DNA from 4 places in the Lactobacillus juensis genome. Region 2 is predicted to be linked to each of the others. Evidence: predicted binding sites of a transcription regulator. Region 2 holds the regulator's gene; each other region holds the start of a gene.
What was found. The regulator LexA, encoded in region 2, represses DNA repair genes until DNA is damaged. The targets are predictions, from matches to a motif close to CNAACANNTGTTNG.
Positions count from the first base shown of each region.

Region 1: a site for LexA is predicted at 2,109-2,122, ahead of AAA926_RS08845 (ABC transporter substrate binding protein). Genes of this name have one in related genera too.
Region 3: a site for LexA is predicted at 1,715-1,728, ahead of xerS (tyrosine recombinase XerS). Genes of this name have one in related genera too.
Region 4: a site for LexA is predicted at 2,037-2,050, ahead of AAA926_RS08160 (replication-associated recombination protein A). Genes of this name have one in related genera too.

Region 1 covers NZ_BTTS01000003.1:198,717-204,734, reverse strand. Annotated here, with positions in the region: gene AAA926_RS08860 (PTS sugar transporter subunit IIA) at 1-20, opposite strand, end outside; gene AAA926_RS08855 (DeoR/GlpR family DNA-binding transcription regulator) at 183-926, shown strand; gene AAA926_RS08850 (1-phosphofructokinase family hexose kinase) at 947-1,900, shown strand; gene AAA926_RS08845 (ABC transporter substrate binding protein) at 2,313-3,236, shown strand; gene AAA926_RS08840 (ABC transporter substrate-binding protein) at 3,711-4,679, shown strand; gene AAA926_RS08835 (ABC transporter permease) at 4,713-5,627, shown strand; gene AAA926_RS08830 (ABC transporter ATP-binding protein) at 5,605-6,018, shown strand, end outside.
Region 2 covers NZ_BTTS01000001.1:160,369-166,386, forward strand. Annotated here, with positions in the region: gene ffh (signal recognition particle protein) at 1-383, shown strand, start outside; gene rpsP (30S ribosomal protein S16) at 469-741, shown strand; gene rimM (ribosome maturation factor RimM) at 806-1,321, shown strand; gene trmD (tRNA (guanosine(37)-N1)-methyltransferase TrmD) at 1,311-2,036, shown strand; gene rplS (50S ribosomal protein L19) at 2,154-2,501, shown strand; gene AAA926_RS00815 (nucleoside phosphorylase) at 2,602-3,366, shown strand; gene AAA926_RS00820 (hypothetical protein) at 3,592-3,891, opposite strand; gene AAA926_RS00825 (MerR family transcriptional regulator) at 3,952-4,326, shown strand; gene lexA (transcriptional repressor LexA) at 4,341-4,964, opposite strand; gene AAA926_RS00835 (DUF896 domain-containing protein) at 5,108-5,356, shown strand; gene AAA926_RS00840 (YneF family protein) at 5,426-5,641, shown strand; gene AAA926_RS00845 (ABC transporter ATP-binding protein) at 5,714-6,018, shown strand, end outside.
Region 3 covers NZ_BTTS01000001.1:356,907-362,924, reverse strand. Annotated here, with positions in the region: gene AAA926_RS01775 (manganese-dependent inorganic pyrophosphatase) at 1-40, shown strand, start outside; gene AAA926_RS01770 (helix-turn-helix domain-containing protein) at 83-442, opposite strand; gene xerS (tyrosine recombinase XerS) at 1,788-2,876, shown strand; gene AAA926_RS01760 (NUDIX hydrolase) at 2,890-3,525, opposite strand; gene AAA926_RS01755 (DegV family protein) at 3,578-4,456, opposite strand; gene AAA926_RS01750 (MarR family winged helix-turn-helix transcriptional regulator) at 4,532-4,945, opposite strand; gene AAA926_RS01745 (Rqc2 family fibronectin-binding protein) at 5,278-6,018, shown strand, end outside.
Region 4 covers NZ_BTTS01000003.1:67,893-73,910, forward strand. Annotated here, with positions in the region: gene AAA926_RS08150 (SLAP domain-containing protein) at 1-245, opposite strand, end outside; gene AAA926_RS08155 (SLAP domain-containing protein) at 443-1,966, opposite strand; gene AAA926_RS08160 (replication-associated recombination protein A) at 2,127-3,449, shown strand; gene AAA926_RS08165 (hypothetical protein) at 3,558-3,869, opposite strand; gene AAA926_RS08170 (hypothetical protein) at 4,253-4,624, shown strand; gene AAA926_RS08175 (alpha/beta fold hydrolase) at 4,919-5,821, shown strand; gene AAA926_RS08180 (amino acid ABC transporter ATP-binding protein) at 5,885-6,018, opposite strand, start outside.

The DNA.
Region 1 (6,018 bases), on a different contig from region 2:
ATTAATTTTTGATAAAACACTACAAGACCTCCTTTCACTTTGAATACGTTTTCAATATAATACTAAGTTTGAACAATGTCAACCTTAATTTAACAAAGATTAACAAACTTGAACTTTATATGTTATAAAATGTTTGATATACTACTAAAGTCATGATAAAATCGGTAAAAAGAAGTGATTATTTGAGTTTACAAGAAAAAAGGTTAACAGAGATAAACATTCTGTTACGTAAAACTGGTTTTATGACGACAGTAGACATTGCTAAAAATTTAAATGTTTCTTCTATGACTGTAAGACGTGACCTAAAGCGTCTAGAAGAGCAAGGAAAAATTACGAGAATTTATGGCGGCGCTCAGAGTAACTATCAAACCGAGTCAACAACAAATGAAAAATTACAAAAAAATATTTCCGAAAAAAAAGAGATTGCCAAATTATTAGCAAAGCAAATAACTAATAATTCAACAATTTTTTTAGGGGCTGGTACAACTTTATTGATGTCTGTTCCTTTATTACTTTCGAAAAATCTTACTTTTGTAACCAATAGTTTACCTGCATTTAACGAAATTAATAAAAGTAAATGTCGCTTATTTTTGACAGGTGGAGAACTGCATAGGAACACTGAAGAATTTTTAGGTGAAAAAGCTGAAAATATCTTTGAGGGCCTGAATTTTGACTATGCATTGTGTTCAACTAACGGAATCAGTGAGAATAGTGTAACTACTAGTACAATACCTGAAGGAAATATTCAAAACATAGCAATTGCTCATGCAAAAAAGTCTTTCATAGTGGCGGATCATACCAAACTGAATCATTCTGATATCATCACGTTTCGTGATCTCGATAAATTTGATCTTCTGGTGACGGATCCAAGAGTTTCTCCTGATGATGTTAAAAAATACTCAAAATATATCAAAATCATTCATTAACTTATAGATTAGGAATAAAAATGGAAATTACAGTTACAGTCAATCCTTCAGTAGATCGTTTATACGAGTTAAAGAAACTCAAAGTAGGACAGTTAAATAGAGTTCAGTTGATCAAAAAAATGGTTGGCGGCAAAGGCATAAATGCTGCCAGAGTCTCTGCCAACCTTGGAGCCAAAACAGTAGCTACAGGATTTTTGGCTGGTTCAAATGGCAAATATATTTTAGAACAAGCTAAAAATGACCAGTATAAATGTAACTTTATTGAAACTAACGGTAATACAAGAAATTGTTACACTATAATTCAAAATAACGGGGAAAAAACAGAAATAAATGAATATGGAGACCATATTCCACTACAATATTTCAACCAGTTGCTAGAAACTATAGAACAATTAATTACTAAAAATAAAGTTGCGGCAATTTCTCTAAATGGTAGTCTCCCTCCTAGTGAGATTCATAATTTTTATCCCCAAATAATCGCCAAAATTCGTGATCTTAACCCAGACGTTAAAATTGTGCTGGATACTTCTGGCAATTCTCTAGCTGAAGTTTTAAACAGCGACAACTTACCAGATTTCATAAAGCCCAACGAAACTGAAGTTGCAGAATTATTAGCTTTTCCTGTTACTAAAGACTACAGCATACTTAAAAAAGAGATATTAACAAGCAAACTGATAAAAATCCCAAATATAATTGTTTCTTTAGGAGAAAAGGGAGCACTTTTTAAGCATGAACACGATTTTTATAGTATTAAATTAAAACCAGTAAAAGTAGTTAACACAGAAGGGTCAGGAGATTCACTTGTTGGTGGCCTTTTATATGCCTTAGGCAAAAACTATGATTTTGAAGAAGCCATTAAGTGGGCAATTGCATCTGGAACTGCTAACGCAATGGAAACCAAAACTGGTTTTGTTCAGCTCAGCAAAGTTCTCGAAGTTATCAAGACTATTAAAATTGAACGAATTACTGATTAACACACTTTTTACCTACTTTACCGAATTATCACTAACAATAAAATTAAATTAAGCCTTGACTTTAATTTCTTATTTTTTTATAATTCGATTATCGAAGTTGGAGGTAAGGATAATGATTGAGTTTAGTCAAAAAGAAAATCAACTGAATAATCGTTATTATCTTAGCTACTATAGATAAGAGTTTGGGTTCATCTAGGTGAATTCAAACTAAACACAAGTTTGAATTTATCTATGATGGCTAAGGCTCTTTTAGTTTGGTTAGCCACATAGCTTTCTAAGTGGCTGACCACATTCAATCGTTTTTGGCAATGAAAATTTTTGTGTACCCGCTTAGAAGTAAGTGGGTATTTTTTATGGAGGCAGAAAAATGCATTTTAAGAAATTGATCACAGGAATTAGTATTGTCGGATTAATGGCATTGGGAGGCTGCAGCAGCAAAAAAGCTGGCAAGGCGCCTGAGGTTAAACATGTTGGTGTCTTACAAGTAGTGCAGCACCCTTCTTTAGATAAGGCGTACAAAGGCTTTAAAAAGGGACTAAAAGAAAGTGGTTTTGTTGAGGGTAAAAATCTTAAAATTGACTACCAGAATGCGCAAAACAATCAAGACAATCTGAAAAGTATGAGTGAAAAACTGGTTAATGAAAAATCAGATTTGATTTTGGGCATTGCCACTCCGGCTGCACAGAGCGTTGCTAATGCGACCCAAAAAATACCAACTGTTGTTACTGCTGTAACTGACTTGAAAGCGGCTAAGTTAGTTGATTCAGATGCTAAACCTGGCAGAAACATTACGGGAACAACAGATATGGTTTCAATTAAACGCCAGATCAAACTGCTCCTGTCAATTGTTCCGAAAGCTAAAACTATCGGTATCATGTACAACGCTGGTGAATCGAACTCTAAAATACAGGCCGATTTAGCTACAGCTGCACTGAAAAAAGCAGGAGTGAAAGTTTTAATTAAAACGGCAAATACGACTAACGATGTCCAGCAAGTAACTGAAACGCTTGCGTCTAAAGTTGACGGTATTTTCGTTCCTACCGATAATACTTTCGATTCAGCTGCTTCTGTAGTTGGAAAAGTAGTCAAAGAAAAGAAAGTTCCCCTGGTAGCAAGTTCCGTTGATCAAGTTAGAACAGGTGGTTTGGCCTCAATCGGAATTGATTACGAACTATTAGGAGAACAAACTGGCAAAATGGCTGCAAAAATCTTATCTGGAAAAGCTAAGCCAGCTAACATGCCGGTTGAAAGAGCACATGATATGAAATTAGTTGTTAATAAGAGCATGGCAAAAGCACTGGGAATTGATCCTAAATCAATCAAAGCACCTAAATAATTTTAAGTTGGTATAAAAAGGCCACTGAACAGTGAAATAAATAGCAAAAGCGAAAAGCTTTTCTGCTTATTTCAAACAGGTGACCTTTTTATTTAGCTTTTGCTTTAAGTGGTCATAAATATTATTATTTTTACAAGCTAAATTTATTATTTCTTGACTTTTTCTTCTTTGTTTTTTATAATCTTCTCATTAAGGTTGGAGGTAAAGTTTTATGAAATGTAATCTAATACGAGTCTCACAACTGAATAACCGTTATTACTTTAGCTATTTTAGATAAGGTTTGGGTTCATCTAGATGAATTCAAACCAGACTCAAGTTTTGAATTTATCTATGATGGCTAAAGTCCTTTAATTGCGGTTAGCCACATGGCTTCTAAGTGGCTAATCACAAATGATTATTACTAATAATTCTTGTATATCCACTTAGAAATAAGTGGATATTTTTTACGGTCAGCAGGATTACGGAGGAACGAAAATGCGAATCAAGAAAATTATTATGGGAATGGCTTTAACTAGTCTGTTGCTGCTTAGTGGCTGCAACAACAAGAAATCTGGAAGTACAGCAACTGTCAAACATGTGGGTATATTGCAAGTGGTGCAGCATCCCTCATTAGATGAGGCTAACAAAGGTTTCAAAGAAGGCTTAAAAGAAAATGGCTACGTTGAAGGCAAGAATCTAAAAATTGATTATCAAAATGCCCAAAATAGCCAAGACAATCTGAAAAGTATGAGTGAAAAACTAGTTAATGAAAAATCAGATTTAATTTTAGGAATTGCTACACCGGCAGCGCAAAGCGTAGCTAATGCAACCCAAGATATTCCTATTGTAGTAACTGCAGTGACTGATCTAAAAGCTGCTAAATTAGTAAATTCAGATGCAAAACCTGGCAGAAATGTCACCGGAACTACTGACATGGTTTCAATTGATAAACAAATAAAATTGTTATTATCAATAGTGCCTAAAGCTAAAACAATTGGCATCATGTACAATGCCGGTGAGGCCAATTCTAAAATTCAAGCGGATCTAGCTGTCAAAGCACTTAAAAAAGCCGGCGTTAAAGTTTTAATTAAGACAGCCAACACTACTAATGATGTCCAGCAAGTCACTGAAACTTTAGCTGGAAAAGTACAAGGAATTTACGTACCAACAGACAACACATTTGCTTCTGCTTCCTCAATTATTGGTAAAGTTGTTAAGGAAAAGAAAATCCCACTGGTAGCCGGTTCAACTGACCAGGTTAAAACTGGAGGCTTGGCTTCTATTGGAATAGATTATGAGGCGCTTGGTAAACAAACCGGTAAAATGGCTGCTAAGATTTTAGACGGTAAAGCTAAACCTAAAGATATGCCTGTTGAAAGGGCAACTGATTTGAAATTGGTGGTTAACAAGAAAATGGCAAAGGCACTTGGAATTGATCCTGCTTCAATTAAAGCACCTAAGTAAATTAAAGAAAGGCAGCGTGAATCAATAGTTATGTTGAATACATTTTGGGAGTTATTACTTTCATCTACTTCTCAAGGATTACTTTGGTCATTAATGGCAATCGGTGTTTACTTAACTTTTCGGATATTAGATCTAGCCGACATGACAGCTGAAGGCAGCTTTCCATTAGGGGGAGCCGTTGCAACGATGTGCATTATTAAGGGAATTAATCCTATTTTAGCAACTATTGCCGCATTTGTTGGTGGTTTGATTGCTGGCTTAGTTACTGGTATTTTGAACACCAAATTGCGTATTCCTTCCTTACTAGCAGGAATTATTACAATGACTGGCTTGTACTCCATTACTTCCAGAGTAATGCAAAACGCTGCTAATGTTTCATTACTGGGCAAAGATACGGTTTTTACAATTGCGCAAAATTGGGGATTAAGTCGTAACAATGCAGTAATTGCGATGGGATTAATAATTGCACTTTTGGTTATACTATTATTAGTTATTTTTTTCAAAACTGAAATTGGCCTGGCTATGAGAGCTACAGGCGACAATCCTCAAATGAGTGCCGCAAATGGTATCAAAACTCAAGGAATGAAAATTTTAGGCTATATGATTTCTAACGGATGCATTGCCCTGTCAGGTGGACTTTTAGCACAAAATAACGGCTTTGCCGATCTTAACTCTGGTGTTGGTACTCTGGTTATTGGGCTGGCTTCAATTATTATTGCAGAAGTACTTATCAGGAATCTGCCAATTGGCGGTCGTTTACTTACTTTAGTTGTAGGTGCTATCATTTATAGACTGATTTTAGCCCTGGTATTCCAGATGAATGTAGAACCATCTGATGCAAAATTAGCTTCAGCTTTAGTTTTAGTTGTGTGCTTAACTTTGCCGAATTTCCACTTGCCACGCAATCTTAAAGGAGGAAAGCAAAATGCCAGAAGTACTAAAAATTAAAAATTTGCATCAAACTTTTGAACAAGGAACTGTCAATGAAAACCGTGTTTTACGTGGTATTGACCTTAATTTAGAATCCGGGGATTTTGTGACTATCATTGGTAGTAACGGAGCTGGTAAGTCTACCCTGCTCAATAGTATTGCTGGAACGCTGCCTATTCAAGAGGGTCAGATTATTTTAAAAGGTACAGATATTACAAAAATGCCTGTTACTAAGCGAGCAAAAAATATTAGTCGTGTATTTCAAGATCCTAAAATGGGAACAGCGGTCAGATTAACAGTTGAAGAAAATTTGGCTTTAGCCATGAAACGAGGCCAACGACGCGGTTTTCGTCCTGGCGTTAAAAAACAAGATAGAAAATTTTTCAAAAAGCAGTTAGCACAACTTAAT
Region 2 (6,018 bases):
AGCTGATGAAGATGATTCCGGGAATGGCAAATAATCCCCAGCTTAAGAATGTCAACTTTGATAAAAAACAAATTGTTTATGTGAAAGCAATTATTTCATCGATGACAGAAGAAGAACGAGAAAATCCAGAATTGCTTAATCCAAGCCGCAGAAGAAGAATTGCAGCAGGTTCTGGTCGACCAGTAGTTGAAGTTAACAGAATGATTAAGCAATTTAAACAGGCCCGCGATATGATGAGCAAAATTACCAAGGGTAATTTTAAGGGAATGGATAATTTGCCAGGAATGAATTCTCCAATGGGCCGGATGGCTATGAGACACATGGGTAAGAAATTCAAGAAAAACAAGAAAAAGCGCATGAAGGTCAAGAGATACCATTCATAAAAATCACCTGTTAAGTAAAAACACTTTACACCTTTTTAAATAAGTGCTATATTATTTAACGTAACTTTTAGGAGGAAATAAATTTATGTCAGTAAAAATTCGTATGCGCCGTATGGGTGCCAAAAGAAAACCTTTTTATAGAATAGTTGTCGCTGATTCCAGAATGCCACGTGATGGTCGTTTTATTGAAGAAGTTGGGTATTATAATCCAGTTTCTGTTCCTAAGGAATTGAAATTAGACGAAGACAAGATTTTTGAATGGTTGAAGAAAGGTGCACAACCTTCAGATACTGTACGTTCACTTCTTTCAGGTGCAGGTTTAATGAAGAAACTGCATGATTCAAAATTCAATAAATAGTGAATCGTTTGTTAAAAGTTTGAAGTTGACTGCTTCAAACTTTTTTCTTTGACTAGGAGAAACTATGCAATTTTATGATGTTGCGCGCATTTTATCTACACATGGTCTTAAGGGAGAAGTAAAGGTTGCTTTGATTACAGATTTTCCGGAGGAACGATTTGCTGCAAAAAAAGAATTAGCTTTAAAAGATAATCAACAAAAAAAGTTGACGGTTAAAAGCAGCAGGCCTTTTAAACAATTTTGGCTAGTTCAATTTAATGAGATCTCTGATATTGATAGTGCTAAGAAATTGGTCGGCGAAACTTTAGTTGTTAGTGAGCAAAATCAACATGAACTTCCAGATGGTGCATATTATTATCGGGATATTTTAGGCTGTGAAGTGATAGATAATCATTCTGGGGTTAAGCTGGGTCAAATAACTGGTATTGAGACTCCCGGTGCAAACGACGTTTGGGAAGTTACCGAACAAAATGGTAATGAATATTTAATTCCCTATATTGACAAAGTAGTTAAGAAAATAGATGTTGCACATAAAAAGATTTATGTAGAACTTTTGGAAGGGTTACGTAATGAAGATTAACGTATTAACGCTTTTTCCTGATATGTTTACACCATTGACGACCTCAATGCTTGGAAGAGGTCTTGAAGATGATAAATGGCAACTCAATCTAGTAAATTTTCGCGATTTTACCACTGATGTTCATCATCACGTTGATGATAGTCCATATGGTGGCGGCGCTGGCATGGTTTTGCAAGTCATGCCGATTAAAAAAGCCCTTGATTCACTTAAAAATAAGGGCAAAGTAATCATTACTGCGCCACAGGGTAAAACTTTTAATCAAAAAATGGCCCAAAGTTGGTCTCAAGAAGAAAATCTTACCTTTATTTGTGGACATTATGAAGGTTTTGATCAACGCATCTATGATTTAGCTGATGAAACTGTTTCAATAGGTGATTATGTCTTAACGGGTGGTGAACTGCCAACTATGAGTATGATAGACGCTACAGTCAGGTTAATTCCAGGAATTTTGGGCAATGATGCTTCACCAGTAGAAGAAAGCTTTGCTCACGGCTTGCTGGAATATCCCCAATATACCAGGCCGGAAAATTTTCAAGGAAAAAAAGTACCGGAAGTATTAACATCTGGTAATCACCAAAAAATTGCTGAGTGGCGTCACAAGGAAGCTTTGCGTGCAACTTATTTACACAGACCTGATTTACTTGAAAATTATATTTTAAGTGAAGAAGAAGAAAAAATGATGACGGAAATAAAACGAGAAGAAGATCAAACTTGATTTTACCTGTTATTTTTGCTAGTATGATTGAGGTGTAAATTTATATTACACTAATAGTTAGGGGTATTCCGCTTACGTAGAGAACGCTAATGAATGCCGCAGAAGGAGAAAATAAAAATGGATCCATTAATTCAAGAATTAACTAAAGAACAATTACGTGACGATATTCCTGACTTTCGTGCAGGGGACACAGTTCGTGTTCATGTTCGTGTTGTTGAAGGCTCACATGAACGTATTCAGATGTTTGAAGGCGTTGTTATTAAGCGTAAGGGCACTGGGATTGGTGCCAGCTACACAGTGCGTAAAATGGCATCTGGTGTTGGTGTAGAACGTACTTTTCCTGTAAACGATCCACGTGTTGCCAAGGTTGAAGTATTGCGTCACGGTCGTGTACGTCGTGCTAAACTTTACTACTTACGTGATCGTCACGGCAAATCTGCTAGAATTGCAGAAAAGCGTCGTTAATTCACGCTTAAGTAAAAGAGAATCATTCCGTAAAGGGATGATTCTCTTTTTTGTTTATGTTAAAATCTTCAGCAATATATTTTTATTGAGGAGAAAAATTATGAATGAACCGTTTTTGTTAAATTTTGATTCTGAATCGAGGGCTGTTTTAGAACCAGATCATGAAAAAGAAATTAATAACTTTCATTTTCAGCCCAAGCTGCTGTTTGCATTTTTAACTCCCGACGTGATCAGTAGTTTCTTGGCCCGTTATCCTCATAAAAAGCTCGGGTTCTTTGACTGTTTTGAAGGAGAAACCCCAATTTATCAGGTTGACTTAGACGGACAAAAAATTACTTTTTGTCAGGCAAAGATAGGTGCTGCAGCTGCTGTAGAGCTATTAGATTGGTTAATAAGTTACGGTGTTAAACAGATTTTAGCAATAGGATCAGCCGGCTGCTTAGTTGAATTACCAGAAAACTATTTTCTAGTGCCTACAAGAGCTATTAGAGATGAGGGCACATCCTTTCATTATATGAAACCAGGAACATACATTGACTTGAAGTCCGAGTTTCTAACGAAGACAAAAAAATTACTGAGTCAAGAGGGCTTTAAGGTTGAAGAAGTAACTACCTGGACAACTGATGGTTTCTTTAGGGAAACTGTCAAGAAAGTAAAGCAAGCTAAAGAATTGGGGGCCTCTTGTGTAGAGATGGAATGTGCAGCAATGGCTGCGTGTGCACAATTCAGAGAGGCAGATTTTGCACAAATATTATTTACAGCCGATTCACTTAAAGATTTAGAAAATCATGATGACAGAGGCTGGGGTAGGGATGCTCATGAAGCAGCAATTAATTTAGCTGCCAATATCATTAGTAAAATTTAACCAAGTTTGTGAAAAATTACTGCTGTGGAACCAAAGTGAAACAGCGTTATTATTCACAATCAAATAACAAAAAAGCTTTAGAAACAGCATTTTTAAGCATAATTCCAATATAAAGATTGTGAATTGATTTAAAGCATTAGTTGTGGAAAGTCAATTTCTTGCGATTATAACAGTATTTTGAGACGTTACGCTTGACTGCTAACAGGAATTTTGCTAGATAAATATCTAAAAATACTTAAAGTTCAAGCAAATCAAAATAATAGTCAAAATTAGTCTGATAAACCAGTGAGACCAAGTGATTTGGTGCTGGAGAGAAAAACCATTTGCTAGAGCAGTAAGTAAAAGTGCTACTAGAAATATAGTAGTTAAAAGTGGTATCTTTAGAATACATCCAGCAATAATACCTAATGCAAGCAAAACGTTAATCATGATCAGCCAAATTGGTAGACTAGTAATTAATAAAAGGCTGGCGCTAATCATCGTAACACCATATATAATAGTTAAAAAGATTGTTAGATATGACATTTTAATACCTCCTGCTATAATTTAATCATCGGGGGTCAACCCTACGTCAAGGAGATAATTATGTATTTGAAAGAATTTATGCAAAAGGAAAATACTACACGTGATACAGTTAGACATTATATCTACTTAAACTTAATAACTCCTGCTCGTAAGGGAAGAAACTATTGGTTTACTGAAAACGAATGTGATATTTTTGAAGCAGTTAAAGAGTTTCAAGACTTGGGTTTTTCACTGCAAGAAATTAAGGAAATAAAAAAACTACACGATGAATCGTGTAGCACTGAAAAACAGCGTAAGCAAAACTTAAAGTTAATTAAGGATAAAATCGCTGTTATAAATGCAAAAATAAACAAATTAAAAATGCAGAAAAAAGTATTGGCAGAAGTAAAAGAAACTTTGCAGAGAAAAAGCACTATTGAATCAAGAGAAAAATAGTGCAAATTTTCAAATTAAACTATGGAACTCCGATAAAGACCAACAACTTTGCCTAGGATATGTACACTGGACAAGATGATCGGATTCATCGTATCATTTTCAGGCTGCAAACGATAGTGACCTTTTTCCTTATAAAAGCGCTTGACAGTAGCTTCATTTTCATCAGTCATGGCTACTACTATCTCACCGTTAATTGCTGAAGATTGTTTGCGGACAATTACATTATCTCCGTTGAGGATACCGGCGTTAATCATACTTTCACCATGAACTCTTAGCATAAAGAGGTCTCCGGCATCATTTGCTAAATCAGGAGGTAAGGGAAAGTAATCTTCGATGTCTTCAACAGCCAAAATTGGTTGGCCGGCTGTGACATCGCCGACTACAGGAATTTTTTTCGGCTGAACGCCTATCGCTTTTTTTCCTTCATCGGTTATTTCCAATGCTCTTGGTTTTGTAGCATCCTTTATTAATAATCCCTTATTTTCAAGCCTTGACAAATGGCCATGTACAGTAGAAGTGGAAGATAAATCTACAGCATGGCAAATTTCACGAACAGTGGGAGGAAAACCTCTGTCTTCAACCGTTTCATATATATAGCGTAAAATTTGTAATTGCTTAGTGTTTTGTTTTGTAGTCATAGTTATCTCCAGTATTTTAAACGTTCTCTTATATATTTAATTTTAGCAAAATAAATCGTATACTACAAACAAACGTTCTGAAAATTTAAAACTTTTTTTCCTGCTGATAATAATGTAGACTTTTTTAATGAGAGGTGCTTAAAATGAATGAAGATCTTGAGAAAAAAATGATAAATCGAATAAATGAACTTTATCATAAAAAGGAATCTGTTGGACTAACAGAAGCTGAGGAAAAGGAACGAAAAAAGTTACATCGGGAATTTATTAAAAACTTTAGAGCAGGCTTTAAACAAGACGTTGAAAATTTGGTCATAATTGATAAAAATGGCAATGAAATTACATCTGAGAAAGCCAAGAAAGCTCAGAGAAAAAAAGGTTTAAGAAAAGATTAACTTTGATCTTTAATTTTATTGAATTTTTAGGTAAGATATACCTATTGGACAAATTGAGGTGATTACTTTATGAACTTAGGATTAGCGATTTTTCTAATAGTTATAGCACTATTGTTAGGCCTAGTGGGTGGTTTTTACGGTGCCAGAGCGTATATGAAAAAATATTTTAAGGATAATCCGCCAATCAGTGAAGATATGATTGTTGCCATGATGTCTCAAATGGGCCAAAAACCTTCAGCCAAGAAGGTAAACCAAGTGATGAACATGATGAAGCACCAAAAGTAAAAACTTACTAGATTGAAATAGTGTGGCGGAGAACGATATCTCCGCTTTTTTACTGAATTTTTTAGGTGAATAATGGGTATATTTTTTAAATTAGGCTGGTTTTTTAAAAAAGAGAAAAAGCGTTACCTCATAGGTATTACATTTTTAGCATTAACTTCAGTTGTGAACTTGGTGCCACCAAGGATTTTAGGCCTAATGGCTGATCAATTAGATAAAGGACATATTAGTTGGCAGGAATACGGTCTACTGATTTTGGCTATCGTTTTAGCGGCCTTATTACTCTATGGCTTTCGCTATTTTTGGCGTAGTCAGATTTGGGGTGGAGCAGCTGAACTGGAACTGCAATTAAGATCAAAATTATTTCGTCATTTCATGGC
Region 3 (6,018 bases), 200 kb from region 2:
AAAGCAAGTTGTTCCACCGTTAACTGAAGCATTTAAGTAATTTAAAAAGCACGAAATAGTTAAAATCTATTTCGTGCTTTTTCTAATCTTTGTTAATTTCCTTAGCCAAAATAATGAATGATTTACATACTCTTTCAGCCTTATCAGGTGACATTTTTCTAAGTTCATTAAGAACCTTCTTAATAAATACAGGAGTATTATCTTGGTGATTTTCCACCTTAACTTCCTTAAAGCGGTAAGCATTCATGATAATATCTGGCGTAGTTGTATTTAAAGCTCTGGCAATTGAGTCAAGCTTTTGAATACTAATATTTTGATTTTTTGTACGTTCAAGGCGAGAAATAAAGTTAACTGATAGATCACTTAATTCAGCAAGATCTTCCTGGGTCAACTTTTGTTCACGCCGCCTGCGACATATTTCTTTTCCTAAATTTATACTCATGGAATAAATTCAACCCTTTCAAAAAAATAATTCCATATTCTATAATAACAGATTAATTATAGAAATAAACAGTAAAACAAAAATAATAATGAATAAAACACTTGCTTTTGGCAAAATTATACTCAAACTAAATGTTTTAAACTATACCCCACATAGTATTGTAAGCTATTTTTTGGAAAAATAAAATAAAAAAGCTCCAAATAATTAAACTTAAAGTGAAAAAGGAAAGAGTGGCAAATATTATATCAAAGCGTGTATTCGCTTGCTGGATAGGCAAGTAGAAAAGTGTTTATGTAAAAAAATTAAACTTCAATTGTTTTATATATTTATCAATGTTAGAAAGCGCTTTTATTTATATTTTTACACTTATAAAGTATTATTTTTAAATAAATCAATTAATCTGGATAAGAAAAGGGCTGGCTAATCATATTAATTTTAAAAAGTTATAAGTAATAAAAATCATTTTACATTATACAAAATAAAATTATAGTTTTTGGAATAATGGCAACTTTTGTTTGTCGTAATAAACTTTTGAAGAAATTCAAAATAAAAAATCGTACTTATAAATTATTGATTTAGCTATCTAAATGGAGCTGATAAAGTAAGAAATTTTGATAAGAGGTAGTTGCAGCTTAGTAAGATATAACTTCGTATAATATATATTATGTAAAGTAAAATAGAAATTACGGAGAGCGTGTAAAAAAGAATTAGAAATTCTTTTGTTTAAATGAATTTCTAATTCTTTAGATTGACACAAGTCATCTGAGAGTTCGTTAAAAACTGAATGAGTGTATAATTGATCATTTAGCTGCCTGTGAGTCTCCCAGGAATTATTATTAGAGCTAATTTTCGTTTAGTTAATATTTTTTATTAACAAGTAGTTTGAATCAGCCAATATTAGTACTTTAAAAGTGATAACATTGGTAGATTTTGTATCAAAAGCAGCTATAAGCAATTTGAGCAACATTGTTTTAATTTGAGAATTTAAAGTTTGATCGAATAATTTGGTTTAGGTTTTGAATACGGTCAGCTATGAAGTTTTTTCAGTTGCTTTCATTAAAACTATAATTTTAATGAAAGATATTAAAATTATCAACGAGTTCAAATATTTTTATTCATTGATTGATTTTTGCAAAACTGGATGTAATTTTTTGATAAGTTTAAATTAAAGCCGAAATTTCTATTTAAAACTTTTTAAAAGATTTATCCTAAAAAATAACAAAGCCGTTTTTTGCTTCCCCCTTCTCCATTCCATAATAAGTATATGCGACTCAAACATACATTCTAGTTTTGTTTTATAATAAAGCATGTAACTTATTAAATTAAGCTAGGAGAAATTTATTACGTGGAAACAAAAAAGTATTTAGATCTAATTGACGAAGAATTAAGCAAAATGCCAGATTTTGTTAAAGAATACAATTTTGGTACTAGTCACTCTTTAGCTACCTCCTATCAGTATCTGACAGAAATCAGAAGATTTTTTGATTGGCTCCGTCATGAAGGTATTTCAAAAGCTGAAAATAACAAAAGCATTGAAACCCAAACTTTAGCTCACCTGCAACGCAACGACATCATGCTTTATATTAATTATTTAGGTCATACTAAGAATAAGCAAGGCAACTTGAATTCGCCTACTACAATCAATCGGTCTATTAATGCCCTGAGGTCTCTTTTTAAGTTTTTAACTATTACTGCTGATAATATTAATGGCAAACCATACTTTGAGCGCAATGTTATGCTCAAAATTGATTCTCTTAATAATACAAAAACTTTAAATTATCGGGCCCATGTTCTTGAATCACACATGTACACAGGAAAATTAAAATACCAATTTTTGGATTTTATTGCAAATAATTATGAATTTAAATGCAATAAACATGCTTTACCGGGATTTAAAGCAAATAAAGAACGCGACATGGCAGTCATTGCTTTAATTCTGGGAACTGGAATCAGAGTTTCTGAATGTGCAGGAATTGACTTGTCTGACATTAATTTTAAAAAGGCTACATTGGACGTAACCCGTAAAGGTGGCCAACGAGACAGCGTACCAATTGCTGAATGGACTTTGGGTTACATCAAGGACTATAAAAAGATCAGAAAACAACGCTATTTGGCGGTAAAAAAAGATTCAGCTTTTTTTCTGACTCGCTGGCATAACAAAACACGTCGGATCACCACAAGCGCTATTGAGAAAATGGTCAACAAATATTCAGCAGCTTTTGGTCACCCGCTCACTCCCCATAAATTGCGCCATACAGTGGCTTCTGAACTGTATGGCGTAACCAAAGACCAAGTGCTGGTAGCTCAGCAACTGGGCCAAAAAGGAACTTCAGCAACCGATTTATATACTCACGTTGATCAAAAAAAGCAACGTGCTGCATTGAATGAAATTTCAGAGGCCGATAAAAAGAATAGTGATCACAACCAAGCATAGTACAGAGTCTGTTTTAGTCGAATTTTGTTTGCCAATTAGGATTTTGATTCCCTTCAAAACACATTTTTATTTCTGCTAAAGAATTTCGTGGCAATGACAAAGGTGGTAAATTATCGAATTCGAAAAATGAACACTTGTCAGTTTCTGTATTTTGGGAAAATTTACCACCCAGGTCTTTACACAAAAAAATGACATTACAAACATTAATAGCTCTTTCAATTCGCTCTTTATCATAAACGTTAGTTGAATGGTTGGTTACTGCAATAATTCGCTCAACTTCAATTTTATGCCCGGACTCCTCTGCGGCTTCTTTTATACAATTTTCTTTAACGGTTATATTAGGTTCACACCAACCACCAGGCATTGACCATAAATTATCTGTAGTCTCTTTAACCAGTAAGATTTTTTGTTTATTAAAAATTGCTGCTCTAGTAGAAACTTTAGGTGTCTGGTAACCATCATCACTACTGAACAAGCCTTTAACAACATTTATTGATAATCCAGTTTTGGCTGCCATCATTTCAGTAGCGATCTTTCTTACCTGTTCGTAGCGTTCCCTATCAAAGCGATCGTGACCATATTGTATGCCGTCTTGAGCAATGCTCTGCAATTCTACTGCCCATTCTGTTATTTGATCCATTTGTTTCATATATATTCTCACATTCTTGAGTCAAAAAAAGCAACCTTACAAGGGGTTGCTTTTATTTTGTTAAATCAATTTTATCTATATCAATCATCCAACCAATTGCAAAAGACTTTTCTCCCAAATGTGTAGCAATAACAGGACTAAATTTGGTAACAGAAATATTTTGCTCCGGAAACTTTTCTCTTAGAAACACTTTAGCCTCATCTACCTGACTACTATCGTTGGAATCTATAATAAAAAGTTTGATTTTATCTTTATAAGGCAACTGATCTATTTTCTTTACAGTTAATTTCTTAATTTTGATAAACGCACGTTTCATAGAACGGATCTTATCAAAAGCTACTATATTGCCGTCTTTAAAAGTAAGCAATGGCTTAATGTTTAACATTGAACCAATAAAAGCACCAGCATTGCTTAAACGTCCCCCGCGACTTAAATTTTTTAAATCATTAACTACAAATATTTCATCAATAGTAGAACGAATTTTTTCAAGTCGAGTTAAAATGGTATCCAAATCTAGACCATTTTTTATCATTTTGGCTGCTGCCAAAACCAAATTTCCTTGTAAACGAACAGTCATTCTAGAATCAATCGCATGTAAATTATATTTTGGGTGATTTTCTGCAAAATTACATAATGTTTGATAAAAACCCGATATCCCGCTGGAAAGTGTAATAGCAATAATTGCCTCATAGCCTTCTTCATTCAGGCGATCAAAAAGACGAATTAAATCACCAGTACTTGGCTGAGAAGTTTTAGGAAAATCTGCTCCTTCCCTCTGCATTTTAAAAAGCTGATCAGAGGTTATATCAACATTTTCCAAATATTCTTTTTTACCTATAATAATCGGAATTGAAACAACAATAATGTTATTTTTTTCAGCCTCTTGTTTTGTTATGGCGCTGGTACTATCAGTAACTAAAGCAATCTTCATCTAATTTACCTTTCGCTTTTGTCTGTACAACATACAAGAATTATAGCATAAAAAAATAAGTGTTTCGACTATCAACTATAGAGAACTTGTTTGTTCTGTTTTCTGCACTAATTTAGTAAATATTTGGTCAAATGCTTTTATTTCTTGCTCTGTAAGACCATGTAAAAGTGATTCTTCTATTTCTTTTAAAACGTTTCGCAATTCAGAAATTTTCTCCAATCCCTGATCATTTAACAAAACTGTTTTACTTGAGTCACTTTCTGACCTTTTAATTGTTACAAAGCTCATTGTTTTCTTCTGCTGCAACTGTCTGCTTAATGTTGAAAGCGATATTTTTAATTTTTCAGCTAAATCTCCCATTTTTAAAGCTGTATTGCCATTATGGTAAAAATAAAGCAAAATTCTAGTTTGCGAAAGGTTTAACCCACACTTTTTGTTTATTTCGTTTTTAATAATTCCAGCAATTGTGCTAAAAGATAAAACATCCATTTAACTACCTTTTCTGATTAAACAAAATCATAAAAATATTTTATAAACTAAAATTTAAGTGACATTAAGAACATAAAAAATGCCAAGCAAAGTTGTGAAACATTCACATTTGACTGCTACTATTATTTTTAGCTTATAAATATTTATACTGATAACTTTAAATCTATATTACCAGTATATCAGTTTTTTGCAATGATTTCTTTAGTTATTTCAAAAATGATTACTATATAATTAGTGGTACTCTATTTTAAGATTATAAATAAAATATATTTTAAACAAGCACTTATCGCCTAATACTTGGTATAATAGAAAGCGTGTTTTGAGGTGATATTATGGCTTTTGATGGTTTGTTTATACATAGCCTGCTAAATGATGTTAAACCAAAAATAGAAAGTGGCAGGCTTTCCAAAATTTATCAACCATTTGAACAAGATCTAGTGCTAACTTTTAGAAAAGACAGAAAAAATATACAATTACTATTATCTGCCAATGCTCAGTATCCACGTTTTTATATTACTGAGCAAACTATTGCTAATCCTGATAAGGCACCAACTTTTGTTATGGTGTTACGTAAATATTTAGAAGGCTCAATTCTACAGTCAATTGACCAACTAGGAGTTGACCGTATTGTCAATTTTTATTTTAGTAATCGTAATGAGCTTGGAGATCAAGTTCAGTTAGTCTTATCGTTGGAGCTAATGGGCAGACATAGCAATGTTATTCTTTATGACCAGAAAAATGGACGTATAATTGATTTGCTCAAAAGAATTAATCCTGATGAAAATAGAGTGCGGTTGCTCTTACCTAAAGCTAAATATGAGTTACCTCCTCTTATATCTGGTATTGATGGTTTCAAGATGACGGAAACAGAGTTTAATAAAAGGGCTTCGAATTCCGATCCTGAAAAATTCGCCGGTCAGATTGGGGGGCTTGATCGAGACGATCGTCAAGAACTTGCAGGTTATTTGGAAGACGATTTTTCTTATTCATCTTTTAAAACGTTTATGGGTCAGTTTAATAAAAAAGGTGCTTTTATTCTGAAAACACCAAATAATAAACGGAAAATTTTCCCT
Region 4 (6,018 bases), on a different contig from region 2:
AAATAGCCCTTGGGATCAGTGCTAAAGCCGTTAGGAATGTTATAGCTATGTGTACTCTGATTTTGCTTCAATTTTATTTTATGGCCTAACGGGTTGTAAACATAATCACTCTCAAGCAGCGTGACTTTTCCTTTGGCTTTCTGAGCTGCTTCTACTGTTTGGGGGTTAGCGGTATATGGCAAAAATAGAGTGGTGGATAGAGCCAGGGCTGTTAAGCCAATGCCAACTTTCTTGAAAAATTTCATTTTATGACCTCACAAAAAATCGCTTAAGTTAATATCATTGTACCCTAAACTGATATTTAAAATGGTTTTATTATATAAATTACCTAAACTTTTGCGTGGCTTTCAATATTTTCGCGTGATTTAGTTAGTTTTCAAATTAAGCAATAAAAATAGAGTTAAACCACTCTTATTTGGTGGACTAACTCCATTTTTTTAATTTAACTCCATTCAGCGAAGTTTAAAGTACTTAATTGAATTTTGGTTGTGTCAAGTAGCCAAATTGCCTGCTTTACTTGAGCAATCGTTGCTTTTGGAGATTGTAAAACAGAAGAAGCAATCATCAAAGCATTATTATAATTACTTACTGCACTTTGTTGCTCACACTTAACATTCTTGTTATTCTTATTTTCCTCAAATTTTCTTTGTAATTCTTGCTTATCCTTATCTGTTGCTACTTTCTGATCGTTCTCAGCATCTTTAGCAGTATTGAGAGGGGTAAGTTTAATTCCACTGGCAAAAGTAACATCACTAGCTTTGACAAAGCTGTTAGTATAACGCATCTTATCTTCTGTCGATTCAATTAGTTTATTGTTTTTATCAAACTCTGGTTTTTTAAGGTCAGTGCCGTCGTTATTAACAAAATAGTTTCTGTCTATTCTGTAGGTTAAAAAGTGATAAAACAGTTCTGCTTTGTTTTCGCTAGGTACCCATAAGTAATAAAGACCATCAACGGTCAAGGGGTTTTGCTTACGGTTCCTGTAACTGATACCTGTTGGAGTACCGTCAAAATTATAGAATTTAGTATTTGTCGTAGTATTAGGTCTTACATAGGTGAATGTAAGTTCATCGTAACTTGATGTTGGCAAATAGTTTCTCAATTTAATGTAACTTTGACCAACATATTCGTTAGGATAATCGTGCAGGCGATAGATATAGCCTTCAAAGTCTTCTGCCCAAGGCTGGACCGCTAAATCAACTTTAATTTTTTGGTCCTTTTTTAGAACGTGTTTAGTAGAATCATTGGTTAATGTTTGAGTTGTCGTCTTTTTGAGAACAGTGGCATAGGTAACGCCATTATACATAAGAGGATACCCATCTATGCTGTCAACGTTATTTGCTCTAATATAACGATTTTTCCCTATTGCATAACAGTCTTTACCATTAACTGTTTCTGTCGGCAAATAATAAAAGGTTGCCTTTTGCTCAGAAACGTTAAATTTTGCAAAGTAATATTTTTGCTTGGATTGAGTTTGCTTAACCTGACCCTGATAGTTAACGACTGATTTAACTGGTAGAGTCTTGCCTTTTAGTTTACCGGTTTTAGTATAGATCGCAGATCTGTGATTCAAAACCAGCTTACCGGTCTTAGAGCTCTTGCCGTTAACGTTATTGACATCACCGTCATTAATATATTCTCCTTGACCAATTTTATAGTATTTTTGCCCATTAATCATTATTGTGCCGTAATAATCTAAGGAGTCGACATCAAAAGAAGAAACATAGCAGAAACCATTAACATCTGCTTCAATTACAGAATAATTCCCGTTTTTTCTTGCTTTAAGTCTTTGACCATATTGATTATATACGGGTGCGTCATTGACTAAAGTAATTCTGTTTTTAGCTAGTTTTTGTGTTTTTGGCGCAGCTTGCACTGTTTGAATATGATTTAGACTTGGTAGCAGTGGACTAGTTGTCAACACTGTTGCGGCTAAGCCAATACCAATTTTTTTGAAAAATTTCATATCTTTACCTCACTATATGTGACTTTATACCCAATATAATTATAACGCAAACTAGTTAGTAAAATCAGAGCAAACAGATGTTCATTTGTTTTTGCTAGCGGACAAATACTTGTATAATTAGGTTAGTAAGTATCTAGAAGTAAATAAAGAAGATGTAATGATGAAGCAAGAATCATTATTTGCAAACAGTGGGCAAAATGAGCCTTTGGCTAACCGCGTACGTCCCCAAAATCTAGATCAGTTTGTGGGACAAGAACAGCTGCTGGGACCGGGAAAAATTTTGCGAGAAATCATTGATAATGACCAGGTTTCCTCAATGATTTTTTGGGGACCACCGGGAGTCGGCAAAACGACTTTGGCTGAAATAATTGCCCGGCAGAGTCAAGCGAGCTTTTTTAATTTTAGTGCGGTTGACAGCAGCATTACTAAAATTCGCAAAATTATGAAGCAGGCTGAAGCAGAACACGAAGTGGGGCAAAAAACGCTGGTATTTGTAGATGAAATCCATCGTTTTAATAAAGCACAACAAGATGCTTTTTTACCCTATGTTGAACGTGGCAGTATCACGTTAATTGGCGCCACGACCGAAAATCCTTCCTTTGAAGTTAATTCGGCGCTGCTTTCACGCTGCAAGGTTTTTGTCTTAAAACCACTTGAAGTCAAAGATATTATCAAGTTATTGCAAAATGCTTTGCAGAACCCTAATGGTTTTGGCAAATTAACCGTCAAAATCAGTGAGCAGGAGATTAAAGCCATTGCCAAATTTGCTAATGGTGATGCTCGGACGGCTTTAAACACGCTGGAGATGGCAGTTTTAAACGGTCATAAAACTGGCAATACGATTGCTGTGACTATGGAAAGTCTGGGGCAATTAATCACTCAAAAGTCGGTCTTGTATGATAAAGACGGAGAAGAACACTACAATATCATCTCCGCTTTGCATAAATCGATGCGTAACAGCGATGTAGATGCGGCAATTTATTGGCTATCACGGATGCTTGAAGGGGGAGAAGATCCACTTTATATTGCACGCAGACTAGTGCGCTTTGCCAGTGAAGATATTGGCTTGGCAGATACTAATGCGCTGAATGTAGCGGTCAACGTCTTTCAGGCTTGTCAATTTATAGGGATGCCGGAATGTGATGTGCATTTGACGGAAGCTGTGATCTATCTGTCGCTTGCACCAAAGTCAAACGCAGTTTATAAAGCTAGACTAGCTGCTGAAGAAGATGTTAAGAAGACGATTGATGAACCAGTACCTTTGCAAATTCGCAATGCCCCGACTAAGTTAATGAAAGATTTAGGCTATGGTAAAGGTTACCAGCTGGCGCATTATGCTAAAGACAAGTTAACGACAATGAAAACTATGCCACCGAGTTTAGAGGGACACGAATATTATTTGCCAACCTCGCAGGGTCATGAAGACCGCTTTAAAAAGAGGTTGGAGCAGATTAAAGAATGGCACAGAAAACACGATGATTAAGCATACACTGCTATTTGAGCATCAACTAAAAAGCGGGCAAGCCAAAAATTGAATGGTTTGCCTGTTTTTGTGCTCTTTCTTTTCTGTGGCGATATTTATTTAAATTCATTATTTGACAAAAAGCATGTTGCCTGAAGCCCACATGATGTAAAAAAACAGAATAACACTAATTATTAGAGCTAATAGCCAACCCAAAACCAAACTTATAATAAAGGTAATATGTTTGTGTTGAAAAAATGTTGTCAATACTTCCGCCAAAGCTGATAGTAGCAGGCCTAAGGTGCAAACGCTTAAATCAACAGATTTGAAAAACGGTATGATTAAAACCAACAAGAATGCGCCTAATACAATAAACCATAAATATTTATAGCCATGATCTATTAGCAGTTGTTCTTTCATCGTAGTCTGGTTTTTGATCATTATTAATAGCTCCAATCATGATATTGCCAAGATTTATTATGCACAAAGCAATATTAAATTTATCACAGATACCAACTTTTCTATGTCTCTCTGAATTTTTTTAGATACAAAAAAGCAGTTTTAATTTAACTTAAAATTTCAGTTATACCTATGATAATAATAACTTATAGGTTAGTACATAACTATTAAGATGTAAAGTGAGTAATTAAAAATAAATTAAAGTAAATTTATTGCTAAATATTATGAAATAAGCGCAGCATTTTCTATGATTTAGCTGCAATTACTGATTAGACTATTGATTAACTTTATATTTCATTTATAATTATAAATTATACAATAATTAAAAAATTCAAAAAAGAAAGGTTATAGGAAATGAGATGAAAATGAAATTAGCAAGAGCCGCTTTACTATTGTTATGTTCATTTGGAATGGCGCTTTTTTTCTCCAATAAGCCGAATTTTAACTTAATATGGTCAATTAGTGCGTTCATCATGACAATAATTGCTACAGCTTGGTTTGAAGTAAAAGAAGATACATTTATTGACCAAGTCGAAAATGATTTAATTTACTGTATGGTATTACAAGGTGCACCTATTAGTTTTGAAACTTTATATTTGTTAAATATGACAGATGAGCAAGAAGACCACCCGTTATTGATACTCTTGATTGTTGTTTTAAATTTAATCTGTGTGTTCTTATTTGACTATTTAATTAATCGAGTTAAATTATACAAAGTTGAAGATAAAAATGATTAGAATTTAACATAATTTGCGTACCAGGCTATTAAAATGCTTGGTGCTTTTTTTCTAGCATAAAGTTCGTCAGACTATTTGATATATACAGTTTTCTCAGCTCGCTCTTCCGATAGCTTTTTTAGTTTAGAGTAGTAAAAGCTACGAGCCTTTATTCGATAAAAATTGCGTCAGTCTTGTAAATATAATTTGCAATTTACAAGGTAGCGACATTAATAATATACTTAAATAAAGTAGCAGTGTATGCATAATAACAAGCGATTATATGAATATAGGCAAAAAATGAGTAGTACATCAGTGATAGAAAACGTAGAAATTAACGGCACTAAACTTTATTTTTCAATTAGTTCAAAGCAAGGTCAGAAACCAATCATTTTATATTTGCATGGTGGACCGGGCGATGCCTGCATCCCCTTGACCAAAAAGTTTAATAGTGAACTAGAAGATCATTTTATCTTTGTCAATCTGGAACAAAGAGGCAGCGGGCTATCGTATTACAAATTTTCACCTGAAGAAAACTTGTCTATTAATACCATCTTGGCAGATATTCATCAGTTTGTGCTTTATTTATTAAAACGGTTAAAACAAGATAAATTGATTATCATGGGTCATTCTTGGGGTACGGTTTTAGGACTCTATTTTATTCAAATGTATCCAGACCTGGTTACGCAATATATCGGAATAGGTCAAGTCGTTAATATGAAAAAGAATATTGCTTTACAAAAAGCTTTTTTACGAACAAAAATGAAAAACACTGCCAAACTTGACCAACTTGATTTTGCTCACAAACCAATTGATGCCAGCCTGAAATTAACTAAAATGATTGTAGCTTATGGCGGCTCAATCTACGGCGCTAAAAACTACCGTAAATTAATTTGGCCTTTTATATCTGCCAAAGATTATTCTTTTAAAGACTTAATTCATCGTTTGCAAGGCTCGAAGCAATCAATTCAATATTTCTGGGAAGAACTAATGGACGTTAATTTCGAAAATATCCTGCATTTTGCCGTTCCCATCACTTTCTGTGAGGGCAGGCATGACCATCATGTGTCCTCGCAGTTGGCTGCAGAATATGCTGCTAAAATTACTAGTCAGTGCAAATTGATTTGGTTTGACCATTCTGGGCATTTCCCGCAGTGGGAGGAGCCAACTAAATTTAATCAGGAAATTACTATGCTTTTAGAGTCACAAGCAAACTAAAAACTGGCAACTCACATTATTAACAAGGCGAGTTTACCAGTTTTTTTGTTTAATTAGACTTTATTAGCTATTCTGAAAATTACTTAAAAACTTCGCGGTTTTTTCATTTTGCGGGTGATTGAATAACTGATCAGGTTTACCTTGTTCAGTAATTACACCGTCGCTGATGAAAAACATTTGATCGGAAATCTCTTTCG